Regions from separate parts of the Pseudomonas sp. GL_090 genome, predicted to be linked through region 4. Evidence: predicted binding sites of a transcription regulator. Region 4 holds the regulator's gene; each other region holds the start of a gene.
The links. The regulator FliA, encoded in region 4, starts transcription of late flagellar genes. The targets are predictions, from matches to a motif close to CTAAAGTTTNNNNNNNNNNNGCCGNTAA.
Positions count from the first base shown of each region.

Region 1: the regulator FliA is predicted to act here: its motif matches at 2,108-2,135, upstream of motA (flagellar motor stator protein MotA).
Region 2: the regulator FliA is predicted to act here: its motif matches at 1,715-1,742, upstream of AC3ITA_RS23400 (flagellar protein MotY).
Region 3: the regulator FliA is predicted to act here: its motif matches at 1,804-1,831, upstream of flgM (flagellar biosynthesis anti-sigma factor FlgM).

Region 1 is NZ_CM174452.1:545,941-549,905, forward strand. Features, by position in the region: gene AC3ITA_RS02395 (rhodanese-like domain-containing protein) at 1-457, opposite strand, end outside; gene AC3ITA_RS02400 (HDOD domain-containing protein) at 499-2,037, opposite strand; gene motA (flagellar motor stator protein MotA) at 2,205-3,056, shown strand; gene motB (flagellar motor protein MotB) at 3,060-3,965, shown strand, end outside.
Region 2 is NZ_CM174452.1:5,194,893-5,198,857, reverse strand. Features, by position in the region: gene rnt (ribonuclease T) at 1-605, opposite strand, end outside; gene pyrC (dihydroorotase) at 602-1,648, opposite strand; gene AC3ITA_RS23400 (flagellar protein MotY) at 1,808-2,713, shown strand; gene AC3ITA_RS23395 (argininosuccinate synthase) at 2,843-3,965, shown strand, end outside.
Region 3 is NZ_CM174452.1:4,921,001-4,924,965, forward strand. Features, by position in the region: gene AC3ITA_RS22105 (chemotaxis protein CheV) at 1-859, opposite strand, end outside; gene flgA (flagellar basal body P-ring formation chaperone FlgA) at 942-1,700, shown strand; gene flgM (flagellar biosynthesis anti-sigma factor FlgM) at 1,868-2,194, shown strand; gene AC3ITA_RS22120 (flagella synthesis protein FlgN) at 2,243-2,710, shown strand; gene AC3ITA_RS22125 (flagellar brake protein) at 2,803-3,549, shown strand; gene AC3ITA_RS22130 (MFS transporter) at 3,612-3,965, opposite strand, start outside.
Region 4 is NZ_CM174452.1:1,789,571-1,793,535, reverse strand. Features, by position in the region: gene AC3ITA_RS07915 (chemotaxis protein CheA) at 1-764, opposite strand, end outside; gene AC3ITA_RS07910 (protein phosphatase CheZ) at 819-1,607, opposite strand; gene AC3ITA_RS07905 (chemotaxis response regulator CheY) at 1,629-2,000, opposite strand; gene fliA (RNA polymerase sigma factor FliA) at 2,168-2,908, opposite strand; gene fleN (flagellar synthesis regulator FleN) at 2,905-3,735, opposite strand; gene flhF (flagellar biosynthesis GTPase FlhF) at 3,852-3,965, opposite strand, start outside.

The sequences.
Region 1 (3,965 bases), 1.2 Mb from region 4:
ATTCGCGAGTGGCGGTGGGTTCGTCGTGCAAGGTCAGTGGAACCGGGCCGCCCACGGGTGGCGGGATCTGGATCGACATGGGCAAGCCTTCCGTCAGCCAGGCCGTCAGGCCGCCGTCGACATAGTGGTACTTGCCGTGGCCGATGACATCCAGCAGCCAGATGAAGCGCCCGGCCCAGCCGCCGCCTTCGTCGTCATACACCACGTAGACCGCATCGGGATTGTGTCCCAGTTCACCAAACAGCGTTTCGAGTGCTGCCTGCGGGGGCATCAGTCCCGGGGCGGGGGCCTGGCCGAGCTGCGTGCGCTTCGGATCGACAAAGCGCGCCCCGGGAATGTGCCCTTCGGCGTAGCGGGCGGGACTGGTCAAGTCCACCAGAATCAGTTCGCGGGCGTCGAGGCGAGGGAGCAAGTCGCTCGGCTCGATCACCAGCGGCAAGCCAGAGAAGTCAGACATGTGAGGTCTCCAGAGCACAAAAGGGAGGATTGTAACGCAGCTTATTGGCCACGGTGGCTAAAGCTGTGCAGGGCTTTTTCGATGCATTGCGCGGTTTTACCGAAGGCCTGTACGGAGATTTCCGAAAACGGCCCGCCGCCTTGATCCGCCACGACGATCATGATCACCCGGCCATTGTTGACCAGCGAACGCAGCAGCAGGTGTTCGCCGCTGAACTGCGAGCGCAGGTTGTTGGGTAGCAGGGCCGAGAATTGCACGTTGTTGGCTGGCGTCAGGCGCACCTGGGCCTGCTGCGCAAGCAGGCGTTGCAACACGTTGCTCTGGCTGACCACGAAGTTCAACCCGGCAGCCTCCTTCGGCAGGCCGGCCGTCTGGTGCACACGCAGGTTGGTGTGGGTGCGGTCGGCCATCAGGATCATCACCCGACGCATGCCGCAGGCCACGAGGGCGTCCCGGGCGGCGATGGTCAAGTGCATGGCGTTGGTGAAGCGACTCGGCTCGACCAGCAATTCGGCACATTGCTTGCGCCACTTCGCCAGGTCTTCGGCGGTGGGTGCCGCTGCTGGCAGTAAGCCTGCGTGGACGCGGTTCATGCCCCACGGCCAGATCAGCGATTCGGCGGGGTGCCAGAGATCGGGCATGGCGTGATGGCGTGCGCTGTTGGCGGCTTGCTGGTGCAGTTGTTGCTGCAGCTCGTCCATCGGCATTTGCAGGTAAAGGCAGGTCAGGTACTGCCAGCGCTCACTGTGGGGGCTGTCCCAGGCGTGTTGCGCCGACAGTGCCAGCCCGTTGGCCAGCAGCACCGTATTGGCCGGTTGATTGAGCCAGCGGCGCAGGGTCGGATCGTCATCGAGGCGGTTCTGCTGACGCAGTGGATGCTCGCTGTCACGGGCGATGCGCAGGACCTTCACCAGTTCCCGCTGTTCGGTGAGCAGCAGGCGATAGCCCTGCTGCACCCAGATCGGCAAGCGCCAGTTCTCTACCAGCGCCTGACCGATGTCCAGCAGGCGTACGCCAAACAGTTGTTGCTCGACTTTGCGTGCCGACTCGCCTTTATGGATGACCCGCAGCTCCCAGTCTTCGAGCAGTTTCGGATGGGTCAGCGCCAGCGGCCACAGGGGCGAAAGAAACAGCAGGCTGCCCCAATGGATGTCCTGCCACAGGCGCGCCAGGCGACTGGCAAAAAAGCCGTTGGCCTGTTGCGTGGCGTGCTGGCTGATCATCTGCAACTGACGCAGGGCTTTGGGGATCTCGGACTGGGGTTCGACGGGCAACCGCGCGAGCAGTTCTTCGGTGCGCTTCAGGCCGAGGCGATTGATCGCAATCTCGAGGTTTTCCGCAGGCTCGATCATGCCGCCATGGGTATGCCGGTTGGCTTCGCGAATCACGCTCAAGGCCAGTGCCGGGCTGCCTTGCATGAGGTCGGCGATATCGCGCAGCGAGCTGCGGTTGTCGCCGATGGCCTTGCAGACCCGGTTGTGACTGGCTTGCGGAACCGGCAGGCGCACGCCATCGAGCAGCTTGACCCAGCCTTCGAGAGTGGTCGGTTTCGGGGTTGGAACGTTCGTTTCGTTAACCATGGTGGGAGGCGATCATCGTCAACATTACCTGGACCCGGAAGGGGTCAAATTAGCTTTTCGCCTGAACTGGCTATAGTCTGGCGCAGTTTTGCCGATAAGTAGAAGAAGAGATTTTTTAACTTCCGAATATGACCTTGAACCCGACTCAGTAAGTGCTCTCCTAACCTATGGCTAAAATTATCGGCATCATCGTCGTATTCGCGAGCGTGCTCGGCGGATACGTGCTTTCCCACGGCAAGATTGCCGCCCTGATCCAGCCTTTCGAGGTCATGATCATCGGCGGCGCGGCCCTCGGCGCTTTCCTGCAGGCCAACCCCGGCTACATGACCATGCACGTGCTCAAGAAGTCCCTGAGCATGTTCAGTTCGCGTTTCAACCACGGCTTCTACCTTGAAGTGCTGGGCCTGATCTACGAGATCCTCAACAAGAGCCGCCGCGAAGGCATGATGGCCATCGAAGGCGACATCGAAGATGCCGCCGCGAGCCCGATCTTCGCCAAGTACCCGACCGTTCTCAAGGACGAGCGCATGACCGCGTTCATCTGCGATTACCTGCGCATCATGTCTTCCGGCAACATGGCTCCCCACGAGCTGGAAGGCCTGTTCGACATGGAACTGTTCAGCCTCAAGGAAGACCTGGAACACCCATCCCACGCCGTCAACGGCATCGCCGACGCCATGCCCGGTTTCGGTATCGTCGCGGCGGTATTGGGTATCGTGGTAACCATGGCTTCGCTGGGTGAAGGCGACCAGAAGTCCATCGGCCTGCACGTGGGTGCGGCACTGGTGGGTACCTTCTTCGGTATTCTCGCCGCCTACGGCTTCTTCGGCCCGCTGGCCCATTCCCTGGCCCACGATGCCAAGGAAGAGCTGAACGTCTACGAAGCCATCAAGGCCTCGCTGGTGGCTTCGGCTTCCGGCATGCCGCCATCGCTGGCCGTGGAGTTCGGGCGCAAGGTTCTGTACCCGGCGCACCGTCCAAGCTTCGCCGAGCTGGAACAAGCGGTTCGCGGTCGTTAAGTTATGGAAAACAATCAGCCGATCATTATCAAGCGCGTCAAGCGCATTGCCGGCGGGCACCACGGGGGCGCGTGGAAAATCGCCTTCGCCGACTTTGCCACGGCGATGATGGCGTTCTTCCTGGTGTTGTGGCTGCTGTCCACCGCCACGCCGGAACAGAAGATCGCCATCGCCGGTTACTTCAAGGACCCGATCGGCTTTTCCGAAAGCGGCACGCCGTACATCATCGATCTGGGTGGTACGCCGACCATGGCGCCGGAAAACACCCTCAACCCCGAGGTCAAGTCCCAGCCACAGCCGGACAAGGTCACTATCGATACCGACCAGGTCGAAGGCATGGCCGAGCAGGTCGAAAAAGAGCGCCTCGAACTGTTGCTGCAAGAATTGCAGAACAAGGTCGAAGAAAACCCGCAGATGCAGAAGTTCAAGGACCAGATCCTGTTCGAAATCACGCCGGACGGCCTGCGTATCCAGATCATGGACGCGGAAAACCGCCCGATGTTCGATTCAGGCTCGGCTCGCTTGAAGCCGTATTTCGAAGACATCCTGCTGGCCATGGCCGACACCATCAAGGCGGTTCCGAACAAGATCAGCATCAGCGGCCACACCGATGCCAAGCCATACACCGGCACCGGTGATTTCGGTAACTGGGAGCTTTCGGCCAACCGTGCCAACGCCGCACGGCGTGCGCTGGTGGCGGGCAGTTATCCGGAGGCACAGGTGGCGCGGGTGGTCGGTTATGCCTCGTCGGCCCTGTTCGATCGCGAGCATCCGTTCAATCCGGTCAACCGTCGCATCGACATCGTGGTGCTGACGAAGAAAGCCCAGCGTGCAATCGAAGGATCGCAAGGTGCGGAGCCTGCTGTTGATGCGCCGCAAGGTTCGGCTGCTCCGGGAGCCGCACCGGCT
Region 2 (3,965 bases), 2.9 Mb from region 4:
TTCTCGGTGTCATAGCGAGCCGAGTGAGCCTCGCGACCGTCGAAGTCGATGTCCGCTGCCTGGCAAGCCTTGGCCAGTACGGTCTGGCCGTAAGCGAGGCCGGCGAGCGTTGCGGTATCGAAACTGGAGAACGGATGGAACGGGTTGCGCTTCATGTCCAGCCGCGCAACCGCTGCATTGAGGAAGCCCAGGTCGAAGCTGCTGTTATGCCCGACCAGAATCGCCCGTTTGCAGCCATTGGCCTTGAGGGCCTTGCGCACGCCACGGAAGATATCGTTCAGGGCTGACTCTTCGCTCACCGCCATGCGCAGCGGGTGATCGAGCTTGATCCCGGTAAACTCCAGGGCCGCCGCTTCGATGTTCGCGCCTTCGAACGGCTCGACACGGAAGAAGTAGGTGTGATCCGGGTAAACAAAACCCTTTTCATCCATGGCGATGGTGGTCGCGGCGATCTCCAGCAGGGCGTCGGTGGCCGAATTGAAGCCACCGGTCTCTACATCGACGACAACCGGCAGGTAACCACGGAACCTTGCCGCCATTGGATGACGAGGGCCGCCTCCGCCGCCATTGCCTTCCAGTTCGTCGTCGAAATGGTCTTCACTCACGCGTGTTCCTCCAGCAGGCGCCAGCGCAGTTTTTCACCGGCGCGCAGCGGGATAACGGTCAGCTCGCCAAATGGCAGGCTGGTCGGGGCGGTCCACTCTTCGCGGACCAGGGTGATGCGATCGGTGTTGGCCGGCAGGCCATAGAAGCGCGGGCCGTTGAGGCTGGCGAAGGCCTCGAGCTTGTCCAGCGCATTGCGCTGTTCGAAGGCCTCGGCATACATCTCGATGGCCGCATAGGCGGTGTAGCAACCGGCGCAACCGCAGGCCGCTTCCTTGGCGTGCTGGGCGTGGGGGGCCGAGTCGGTGCCGAGGAAGAACTTCTCGCTGCCGCTGGTGGCGGCGTCGAGCAGGGCTTCCTGGTGGGTATTGCGCTTGAGGATCGGCAGGCAATAGAAGTGCGGCCGAATCCCGCCCACCAGCATGTGGTTGCGGTTGTACAGCAGGTGATGCGCGGTGATGGTCGCGCCCACGTTGGCCGAGGCCGAGTTGACGAACTGCACGGCGTCCGCGGTGGTGATGTGTTCGAAGACCACTTTGAGGGTCGGGAAACGCTCGACCACACGACGCATGTGCTCGTCGATGAAGATTTTTTCGCGGTCGAACACGTCGACATCGCCCCGGGTGACTTCACCGTGGACCAACAATGGCATCCCGACTTCGGCCATGGCCTCGAGTGCAGGGAAGATCTTGTCGATGCTGGTGACGCCAGAATCCGAGTTGGTGGTCGCGCCGGCCGGGTACAGCTTGGCGGCGTGAATGAATCCGCTGGCCTTGGCCTCGCGAATTTCTTCAGGCTGGGTGCGGTCGGTCAGGTACAGGACCATCAGTGGCTCGAACAGGCTGCCGGCCGGGCGGGCAGCGAGAATCCGCTGGCGATAGCCGTCGGCTTCGGCCGCGTTGCGCACTGGTGGAACCAGGTTGGGCATGATGATGGCGCGGCCAAAGGTGCGCGCGACATCCGCGACGGTATTGGTCAACACGGCACCATCGCGAAGATGAATATGCCAGTCGTCGGGACGCAGCAGGGTCAGGCGGTCGGACATGAGGGGATTCCAGGCGGGTCAAACTCAAGGGAATGCTACCGGAAAAGACTCTTGCAGGCACTCGCTATCAAGTTTTGCAGGAAGCTTCCGATATCCAACAGGTATGCCGTAAACATGTGTGTGTCAGTCTTTTTGTTGTAGAAGCCAGTGGAGCCTCCCGTGCGCCAGCGTTATTTAGCCTTGCTCAGTGTGTTTGCCAGCCTTCCGGCGATGGCGCTCACTTTCCAGACCCGTCTGGAGAACATTGAGTGGACGGTAGAAGGTGACAAGTTCGAATGCCGCCTGACTCAGCCGATCACCGATTTCGGTTCGGGCGAGTTCGTGCGTCGTGCCGGCGAGCAGGCGACGTTTCGTCTGAAGGCCTACAACCCGATGATTGGCGGTGGCTCGGCGACGCTGCTGGCCGCTGCGGCGCCGTGGCAACCGGGGCGTGAAGACATCAACCTGGGCACCGTAAGGATTGGTAGTGGCAACGTATTGTTCAACAGCTCTAAGGTTCAGGCCGGGCGCCTGATCAGTGGCCTGATGGACGGTCGCAGCCCGGTGGTTCGACATTCCTCGGGGGATGGGCGGGTGTCGGAAGTACGCTTGTTGCCGGTCAGGTTCACGAAAGCGTTTGCCGACTATCAGGGGTGTGTCGCGAAACTGTTGCCACAGAATTTCGAACAGGTGAAACAATCCGAAATAGGCTTCCCCGGCGGCGGAATCGAACTCGACAGCGCCGCAAAAGCCAAATTGCAGGTGATGCTGGAGTACATGAAGGCCGATCCGACGGTCAATCATATCGAGCTCGACGGTCACTCCGACAACAGCGGCAACCGCCTGACCAACCGCGACCTGTCGCGGCGCCGAGCCCTGGCAGTGATGGAATTCTTCAAGGCCAACGGCATCCAGGAATCGCAAATCACTATGCGTTTCCATGGCGAGCGTTATCCGGTGGCGCCTAACACCAACAACACCAACCGCGCGAAGAACCGTCGAGTGGCGGTGCGCCTGGAGCGCGGAGCACCAGTGGAACAAGTCGCCCCGCAAGCGACGAAAGCGGCCGTTTCGGCAACTTCCTGACTATTTGGTCATCGTCGCGCCCTCGACATAATCTGTCGCTTCGTCGTCATAAGCTGTCGCGCCACTGTAAATTATTCTGCATGAGCGGTAGACTTCACGGCTTTCCGTAGAACCCCGTGGAGTGATGGCATGGCGGACGTAAACAAGGTCGTTCTGGCGTATTCCGGCGGCCTGGACACTTCGGTGATCCTCAAGTGGCTGCAGGATACTTATAACTGTGAAGTGGTGACCTTCACCGCTGACCTGGGTCAGGGCGAAGAGGTCGAACCTGCACGCGCCAAGGCTCAGGCCATGGGCGTCAAAGAGATCTACATCGACGATTTGCGCGAAGAGTTCGTGCGCGATTTCGTTTTCCCGATGTTCCGCGCCAACACCGTTTACGAAGGCGAGTACCTGCTGGGTACTTCCATCGCTCGTCCGCTGATCGCCAAGCGCCTGATCGAAATTGCCAACGAAACCGGCGCTGACGCCATTTCCCATGGCGCCACCGGCAAGGGTAACGACCAGGTTCGTTTCGAGCTCGGTGCATACGCCTTGAAGCCTGGTGTGAAAGTGATTGCCCCTTGGCGCGAATGGGACCTGCTGTCCCGTGAAAAGCTGATGGACTACGCCGATAAGCACGCGATCCCGATCGAGCGCCACGGCAAGAAGAAGTCCCCGTACTCCATGGATGCCAACCTGCTGCACATCTCCTATGAAGGCGGCGTGCTGGAAGACACCTGGACCGAGCACGAAGAAGACATGTGGCGCTGGACCGTTTCCCCGGAAAACGCTCCAGACAAACCGCAGTACCTGGAACTGACCTACCGCAACGGCGACATCGTCGCGCTGGACGGCGTCGAAATGACTCCGGCCACCGTACTGGCGACCCTGAACCGTATCGGTGGTGAGCACGGTATCGGCCGTCTCGACATCGTCGAAAACCGTTACGTGGGCATGAAGTCCCGTGGCTGCTACGAAACCCCTGGCGGCACCATCATGTTGCGTGCCCACCGTGCGATCGAATCGATCACCCTGGACCGCGAAGTGGCTCACCTCAAAGACGAGTTGATGCCCAAGTACGCCAGCCTGATCTACACCGGCTACTGGTGGAGCCCTGAGCGTCTGATGCTGCAACAGATGATCGATGCGTCCCAGGTCAATGTGAACGGCGTTGTGCGCCTGAAGCTGTACAAGGGCAATGTGATCGTCACTGGCCGCAAGTCCGACGACTCGCTGTTCGATGCCAACATCGCTACCTTCGAAGAAGATG
Region 3 (3,965 bases), 3.1 Mb from region 4:
AGTCATCGGCACCGACCTTCTTGACCATCGCCTGATTGAATACCCCCGACAACGAAGTATGCAGGATGATATGAAGCTTTTGCATGCGCGGGTCGTTGCGGATTTCCGCCGTCAGGGTGTACCCGTCCATCTCCGGCATCTCGATGTCGGAGATCATCATCAGGAACTCTTCTTCCGGCTTCTTGCCCTCGTCGACCAGTTTGCGCAGGTAGTCCAGCGCCTGCCGACCATCGTTCAACGCCACCACTTCGACGCCGACCGTTTGCAGGCAACGCGTGACCTGCTTGCGCGCCACCGACGAGTCGTCGACCGTCAGCACGCGCAACGAAAGCGCCTTGTGCTGGGTTTCGACATCCACCACACCGACGGAAATCGCTTCCGGCGTCGGCGCCACTTCCGCCAGCACCTTCTCGACGTCGATGATTTCGACCAACTGATTGTCGACCCGCGTCACCGCCGTCAGGTAATGATCGCGCCCGGTTCCCTTGGGCGGCGGATGGATCTCCTCCCAGTTCATGTTGACGATGCGTTCCACCGAACGCACCAGGAAACCCTGGGTCTTGGTGTTGTACTCCGTGATGATCACGAAGGGGTTGTGCTTGTCCTTCAACGCGCCGGAGCCGGTCGCCATCGCCAGATCAAGGATCGGAATGGTCGCCCCCCGGATGTTCGCCACGCCGCACACGACAGGACTGGACTTGGGCATCAGTGTCAGTTTGGGACATTGCAGCACCTCCCGAACCTTGAACACGTTGATCCCGTACAGCTGCTGGCCGTCGAGACGGAACAACAACAGCTCAAGGCGATTCTGCCCCACCAGTTGCGTGCGCTGGTTTACCGAATCCATTACACCAGCCATGCCAGACTCCTACGCCAACGCCAAGTGTTGTTGCGACGTGCCTTCATCACTAAACGGCACGGCGCTTGCTTTTTTAATCGTTATGAACACAGAACCGACATTTTTTCGACGCCTGACCACACCCTACCGCAAACGGCTCGGCGTGCTGGCGGCTGTTTGCCTGTTCAACGCTGGCAGCCCTGCCCTTGCTGACGCGGTTACCTTGCCTGACATGCTTATCGGCGTCACTCAGGGCTTTCTTGAATTCACCGTAGAAGACTATCTGGCGACCAGTCAAACGGAAGGTCGCTACGAGATCCAGGTCAACCCGCTCGATCCGCGCATGCACATGCCCATGTGCGACAAGGAATTGACAGCGACGCTCGAGAGTCCCAAGCCGCTGGGACGGGTCACGGTCAAGGTTCGCTGCGAGGGCGCGTCTCCCTGGACCGTCTTCGTACCCGCTCAAGTCCGCCTGTTTCGCGATGTCGTGACCAGCGCCCGGCCACTACGCCGCGCCGCCATTGTCGAGCCTGGGGATGTGGTCTTGCGCGAGCGCGATATCAGCCTGATCAGCCAGGGCTACCTGACCTCCCTCGATCAGGCGATCGGGCAGCGACTGACCCGACCAATGGTCACCGACCAGGTGATTACCCTGGTGAACATCGAACAGGCCGAAGTCATCCGCAAGGGCGATCAGGTGGTGATCACCGCCCGCAGCGGCACCCTCAGCGTGCGCATGCCCGGCGAAGCGCTGTCAAACGGCAGCCTGAGCGAACAGATCCGGGTGAAAAACCTTAATTCCCAACGAGTCATCAAGGCGCAGGTCATGGCGCCGGGGCAGGTGGAAGTGTCCATGTAAGGTCCTCTGTTGATCGGAATGTGGCGCTTGCCGCGGCTGTTCCCTAGACTGTGCTCCATGCAGGGCAAGCGCTGACGCGCGCAAGGTTCATTGATAAATGAGCCTAAAGTTTTCCAGGGAATGGCCGAAACCATGGCAAGCGTCCAAATTCCCAGAGGTTTTTTATCATGGTCATCGATTTCAGCCGTTTGAACAGCTCCTCGTCCCTGACGGGCAGTACACGTACCAGCGCCAGCAAGGAAAGCGCCGAGGCCGGCAAATCCGCGCCGCTGGAGTCCGCGGCCGAACAGGCCGGTACCGTCAAAAGCGGGGAATCGGTACATCTCAGCAATGAGGCTCAACAGTTGCAGAAGGTCACTGACAAGCTGCGCGATCAGCCTGCCGTCGACAACGCCCGCGTGGCCGAGTTGAAAGCAGCGATTGCCGATGGCAGCTATAAAGTCGACAGCAACCGTGTAGCCAGCAAACTGCTCAACTTCGAAGCCCAGCGCTAGGCCACCGCCGGCGCCAGGCTTTTGGACGCTTAAAACCCAAGGCCAGCCATGCACGACACAAATTTACTGCAACTGATCACCGACGACTTTGCTCCAGCGCAACACTTGCTGGAACTCCTGCAGACCGAATCCCTCGCATTGCATGGCCGCGACATGCCATTGCTCGAGAACATCCTGGCGCAGAAACAGGCATTGGTCGTTTTGCTCGAACAGCATGGCCGCAAGCGCAGTGAAATCCTCGCCAGCCTCAACCTGCCGACCAACCGCGGCGGTCTGGAGCAATTGGCCGGCCAGTCGAGCATTGGCGAGCAGTTGCTGGCGCAAAGTGACGTGCTGACCGATCTCCTGGCCCAGTGCCAGGCCATCAACGCCAACAACGGCCAGTCGATCCTCACTCAGCAGGCCGCGACGGCCACCCAGCTGAAAATCCTCACCGGCGGTGAAACCCCGGCGCTTTACGATGCCAGCGGAACATTCTCCAAGCTTGCCAAGCCGCGCCCGCTCAGTCAGGCATGAGCCGGTCAATGCCCCCGCTCTATCAAGACGCGCAACATACTGGCAAACTGCTAGCTTGCCGTAGTCAAATTTTGTCTGGAGATTGATTAACCGTGTCCAATGCCTTATCCGTGGATGATGCTCCGCAGCCACCCAAGGTGCTCTCCACGCCCTTGGAAATCTCCAGCAACCTGCGCCAGCTGCTCGAAAGCCATGACCCGCTGATCATCACGTTCCACGAGCGCAGCCAGCGCTTCCAGAGCTATCTGGTGGACCTGGACCGTGACAGCAACATGATCGCCCTGGACGAAATGATTCCCCGTGATGGCGAGCGCTACCTGCTGGCGGGTGAGCCGTTCAGGGTCGAAGGCTTCCACGAAGGCGTACGCATTGCCTGGGAAAGCAACGGCCAGTTGAACATCGACGAATCCGGTGGCAGCCGCTGCTATCGCGGCCCCCTGCCCGCTGAAGTGGTGTACCACCAGCGCCGCAATGCGTTCCGCGCCGCGCTGAAGCTGGCACAACTGGTCAACGTCAACCTCGACGGCGAAAAGCTCAAGGCGTCGATCAGCGGCAAGTTACTGGATATTTCCGCTACCGGCTGCAAACTGCGCTTCGACGGCGACATCACCGGCAGCCTGCAACTGGGTCAGGTCTACGACCGCTTCAGCGCCGACCTGCCCTTCGGCAAGATGACCGCACCGGTCGAGTTGCGTTATCTGCACTTCGAAGAAAGGATTTCCACCACCTTCGCCGGCGTTCGCTTCCACAACATGAGCGGGCTGGTGCAGCGCCAGGTCGAGCGCTTCGTCTACCAGTTGCAACGTGAAGCACGTCGCTTCGACAAAGACGACATGTGATAGAGCGTCAACAAAAAACGGGCAGTCCCTTGCGGTGACTGCCCGTTTTTTATGCCCTGGATTTAAGGCCTGGCCTCGCTGAGGTTAGGGTCCCGCCCTGTATCAGGGTCTTGCGGCGGCTGATCGGTTTCAGCTTCGGTGACAGTTTCAGGTTCTGATTCAGGCTCTGGCCCGGTACTCACCGGGTTTTGCATCTGATCCTGCACCACCTGCTCATCAACACGCGGGTCGAGGCAGGCCACCAGCGGTGAACTCGTCATGTTGTCCGGCATGGCCACGTGATGCAGCGGCGCGTCTTCCACCTGATGCAGGTTGGTCACCGCTTTCGGGCGAATCCGCCACACCAGCACCAACGCAAAGAAACTGAAAAACGCATAAAGCATCTGGCTGCCGAACAGCTTCATCAGCACGCCGGC
Region 4 (3,965 bases):
GCAAAGTTACCCTTGCCGTGCAGTTGGTCGAGCAGTGCTTCGAATTCGTCGTCAGTAATATCGGAACTGTCGCCGGCCGCTTTCGGCGCTTCTGGCACAGCGGTCGCCGGGACCACCGCGTCAACGGCGAACTGGCCTTTACCGTGCAGCTGATCGAGCAACGACTCGAACTCGGCATCGGTGATTTCATCGCTGCCGGCGGCATTGCCGGCAGGCGCTGGAGCAGCCTTCGGGGCCTCGGCCTGGGCCTTGACGGCATTCAGCGAGTCCAGCAGTTGTTCGAATTCATTGTCGGTGATATCGCCCGACTCGGCTTCAGCCACAGGCGCTTCGACCACGGCGGCGACAGGCGCGGCAGCCACCTCGTCAGCCGATTGCGGCTCGGCCAGACGGGCCAGCGCCGCGAGCAGTTCCGGTGTCGCGGCCGTGATCGGGCCGCGTTCGCGGACTTCGCTGAACATGCCGTTCACCGCGTCCAGCGCTTCGAGAACCACGTCCATCAGTTCCGAGTCGACGCGACGTTCACCCTTGCGCAGGATGTCGAACACGTTCTCGGCGATGTGGCAGCACTCCACCAGTTCGTTGAGCTGGAGGAAGCCGGCGCCCCCTTTTACAGTGTGAAAACCGCGAAAAATTGCATTGAGCAGATCCGCATCATCCGGACGGCTTTCCAGCTCGACCAGTTGCTCGGACAGTTGCTCTAGAATCTCGCCGGCCTCAACCAGGAAATCCTGAAGGATCTCTTCATCGGCGCCGAAGCTCATTAAGGGGGTGCTCCTACAGGTCTAAAAACCCAAAAAACCTAAAATTCCAAAACTCTAAAATCCCAGGCTGGATAACAAATCGTCCACATCGTCCTGACCGGACACAACGTCTTCTCTTTTATCGGCATGAATCTGCGGACCTTCACCCTGAGAGAGATGTTTTTGTGGATCTTTTTCAGCAAGCATCGCTTCACGGTCATGTTCGATGCCCGCAAAGCGGTCCACCTGACTGGCCATCAGCACGAGCTTGAGCAGGTTGCTTTCAACTTCGGTGACCAACTGGGTCACACGCTTGATCACCTGGCCTGTGAGGTCCTGGTAATCCTGGGCGAGCAGGATGTCGTTGAGGTTGCCCGACACCGCGCGATTGTCCGTGCCGCTGCGCGTCAGGAACCCGTCGACCCGCCGGGCCAGTTCACGAAACTCTTCGGCGCCGACTTCGCGACGCATGAAGCGCCCCCAGTCCGCGCTCAACACCTTGGCTTCATCGGCCAGGCCATTGACCAGCGGCGTGGCACTTTCCACCAGATCCATGGTGCGATTGGCCGCGGCCTCGGTCAGCTTGACCACGTACCCCAGGCGTTCGGTGGCGTCGGTGATCTGCGACACTTCTTCGGCTTGCGGCATGTGCGGGTCAATCTGGAAATTGACGATCGCGCTATGCAGTTCGCGGGTGAGCTTGCCCACTTCCTGATACAGGCCACGGTCACGGGTCTGGTTGAGCTCATGGATCAATTGCACCGCGTCGCCGAACTTGCCTTTTTCAAGGCTCTCGACCAATTCGACGGCGTGTTTTTTCAGGGTCGATTCAAAGTCGCCCAATGAAGTTTCGTTATTGCCCATAGCTCCCCCGTGGCGCATTCATCAACCGATGCGTTCGAAAATCTTCTCGATTTTTTCTTTCAACGCCTGGGCCGTGAAGGGTTTGACCACATAGCCGTTAACACCGGCCTGGGCGGCTTCGATGATCTGCTCGCGCTTGGCTTCAGCGGTCACCATCAGCACCGGCAGGTGCTTGAGCTTTTCATCGGCACGCACGTGGCGCAGCAGATCGATACCGGTCATGCCAGGCATGTTCCAGTCCGTTACCAGAAAGTCGATGCTTCCGCTGTTGAGCACCGGAATGGCGGTAGTGCCATCGTCGGCCTCGACGGTGTTGGTGAACCCAAGGTCACGCAGCAGGTTCTTGATGATCCGCCGCATCGTTGAGAAGTCATCAACGATGAGGATTTTCATGTTCTTGTCCAATTCGACCTCCAAGCAGTCTTAAACGCGCCCAGCACCTGGACGCGCCATTTCAATCAATCCGGCAAAGCACTCAATGACTGTCTGGAGCACAACAGATCGCGACCGGCGCAGTTCAACACCACACCAGCCTCGTTCGCAGTGTCCCCACACTGCCCTCAGCGCGCTCGCCACTCCCCCAAACGCCCCCGCAAACGGGCCGCGCACTGGCTGTGTAACTGGCTGACCCGCGATTCGCTGACCCCCAGGACCTCACCGATTTCCTTGAGGTTCAACTCTTCGTCGTAGTACAGCGCCAACACCAGCCGCTCACGCTCCGGCAAATTGGCAATCGCATCCGCCAGCGCAGCCTGGAAGCGTTCATCCTCCAGGTCGCGTGACGGCTCGAGATGAGCACTCGCGCCATCCTCGTGCAGCCCCTCGTGTTCGCCGTCCTGCAAAAGGTCGTCGAAACTGAACAGCCGGCTGCCCAGGGTGTCGTTCAAAATCCCGTAGTAATCATCGAGACTCAATTGGAGTTCGGCCGCAACTTCGTGATCTTTAGCGTCTCGGCCGGTTTTAGCTTCAATCGAGCGAATGGCATCGCTGACCATCCGCGTATTGCGGTGAACCGAACGTGGCGCCCAGTCCCCCTTGCGCACCTCATCAAGCATGGCGCCGCGGATTCGTATGCCCGCGTACGTTTCGAAACTGGCGCCTTTGCTGGCGTCATATTTGGTCGATACTTCAAGCAGGCCGATCATCCCGGCCTGGATCAGGTCTTCAACCTGGACACTGGCCGGCAATCGCGCCAGCAAGTGGTAGGCAATGCGTTTAACCAGCGGCGCGTAACGCTCGATCAGCTCGTACTGCGCATCGCGTGCCGACTTTTTGTAGAGGTTGTAGCCGCTGGCTGTCATAGAACAGGTCCTGCTGTCTGCTGCACAAGCCGCTCGACGAAAAACTCCAGGTGCCCGCGCGGGTTGGCAGGCAGCGGCCAGGTATCGACCTTCTGCGCGATGGCCTTGAACGCCAGCGAGCACTTGGAACGCGGGAAGGCCTCGTAGACGGCGCGCTGCTTCTGCACGGCCTTGCGCACGCTTTCGTCGTAGGGCACCGCGCCGACGTATTGTAAGGCGACATCGAGGAAGCGATCCGTGACCTTGGTCAACTTGGCGAACAGGTTGCGTCCTTCCTGCGGGCTCTGGGCCATGTTGGCCAGGACGCGGAAGCGGTTCATGCCGTAGTCGCGGTTCAGCAACTTGATCAAGGCATAGGCATCGGTAATCGAGGTCGGCTCGTCGCACACCACCAGCAGCACTTCCTGGGCTGCGCGAACGAAACTGACTACCGAGTCCCCAATGCCCGCAGCGGTGTCGATCACCAGTACGTCGAGGTTGTCGCCGATATCACTGAAGGCCTGGATCAGGCCGGCGTGTTGCGCGGGGCTCAGATGCACCATGCTCTGAGTGCCGGATGCGGCCGGAACGATACGGATGCCGCCGGGTCCCTGCAGCAATACATCGCGCAGTTCGCAGCGGCCTTCGATCACGTCGGCCAGGGTACGTTTGGGTGTCAGGCCCAGCAGAACGTCGACGTTCGCCAGTCCAAGGTCCGCGTCCAACAGCATGACGCGCCGGCCAAGCTCGGCCAAAGCCAGGGACAAGTTCACTGACACATTAGTTTTCCCGACGCCACCTTTGCCGCCGGTCACCGCGATCACCTGTACGGGATGCATGCTGCCCATGTTATTTCTTTACCTTGTCTTGCATAGACGGAGGCCACATTACTGGCTGCGCGTTCACAAACGGAACAATGCATGGCAGACCATCGATGTAGGTACAAAAACTGTTCATTAATACCTCAGCCAACCTGCTTGGTCGGGCTGTGGTAGATGTCAGCGAACATGTCAGCCATGGCTTCTTCGCTGGGTTCTTCCTGCATTTGCACGCTCACGGCGCGGCTGACCAACTGATG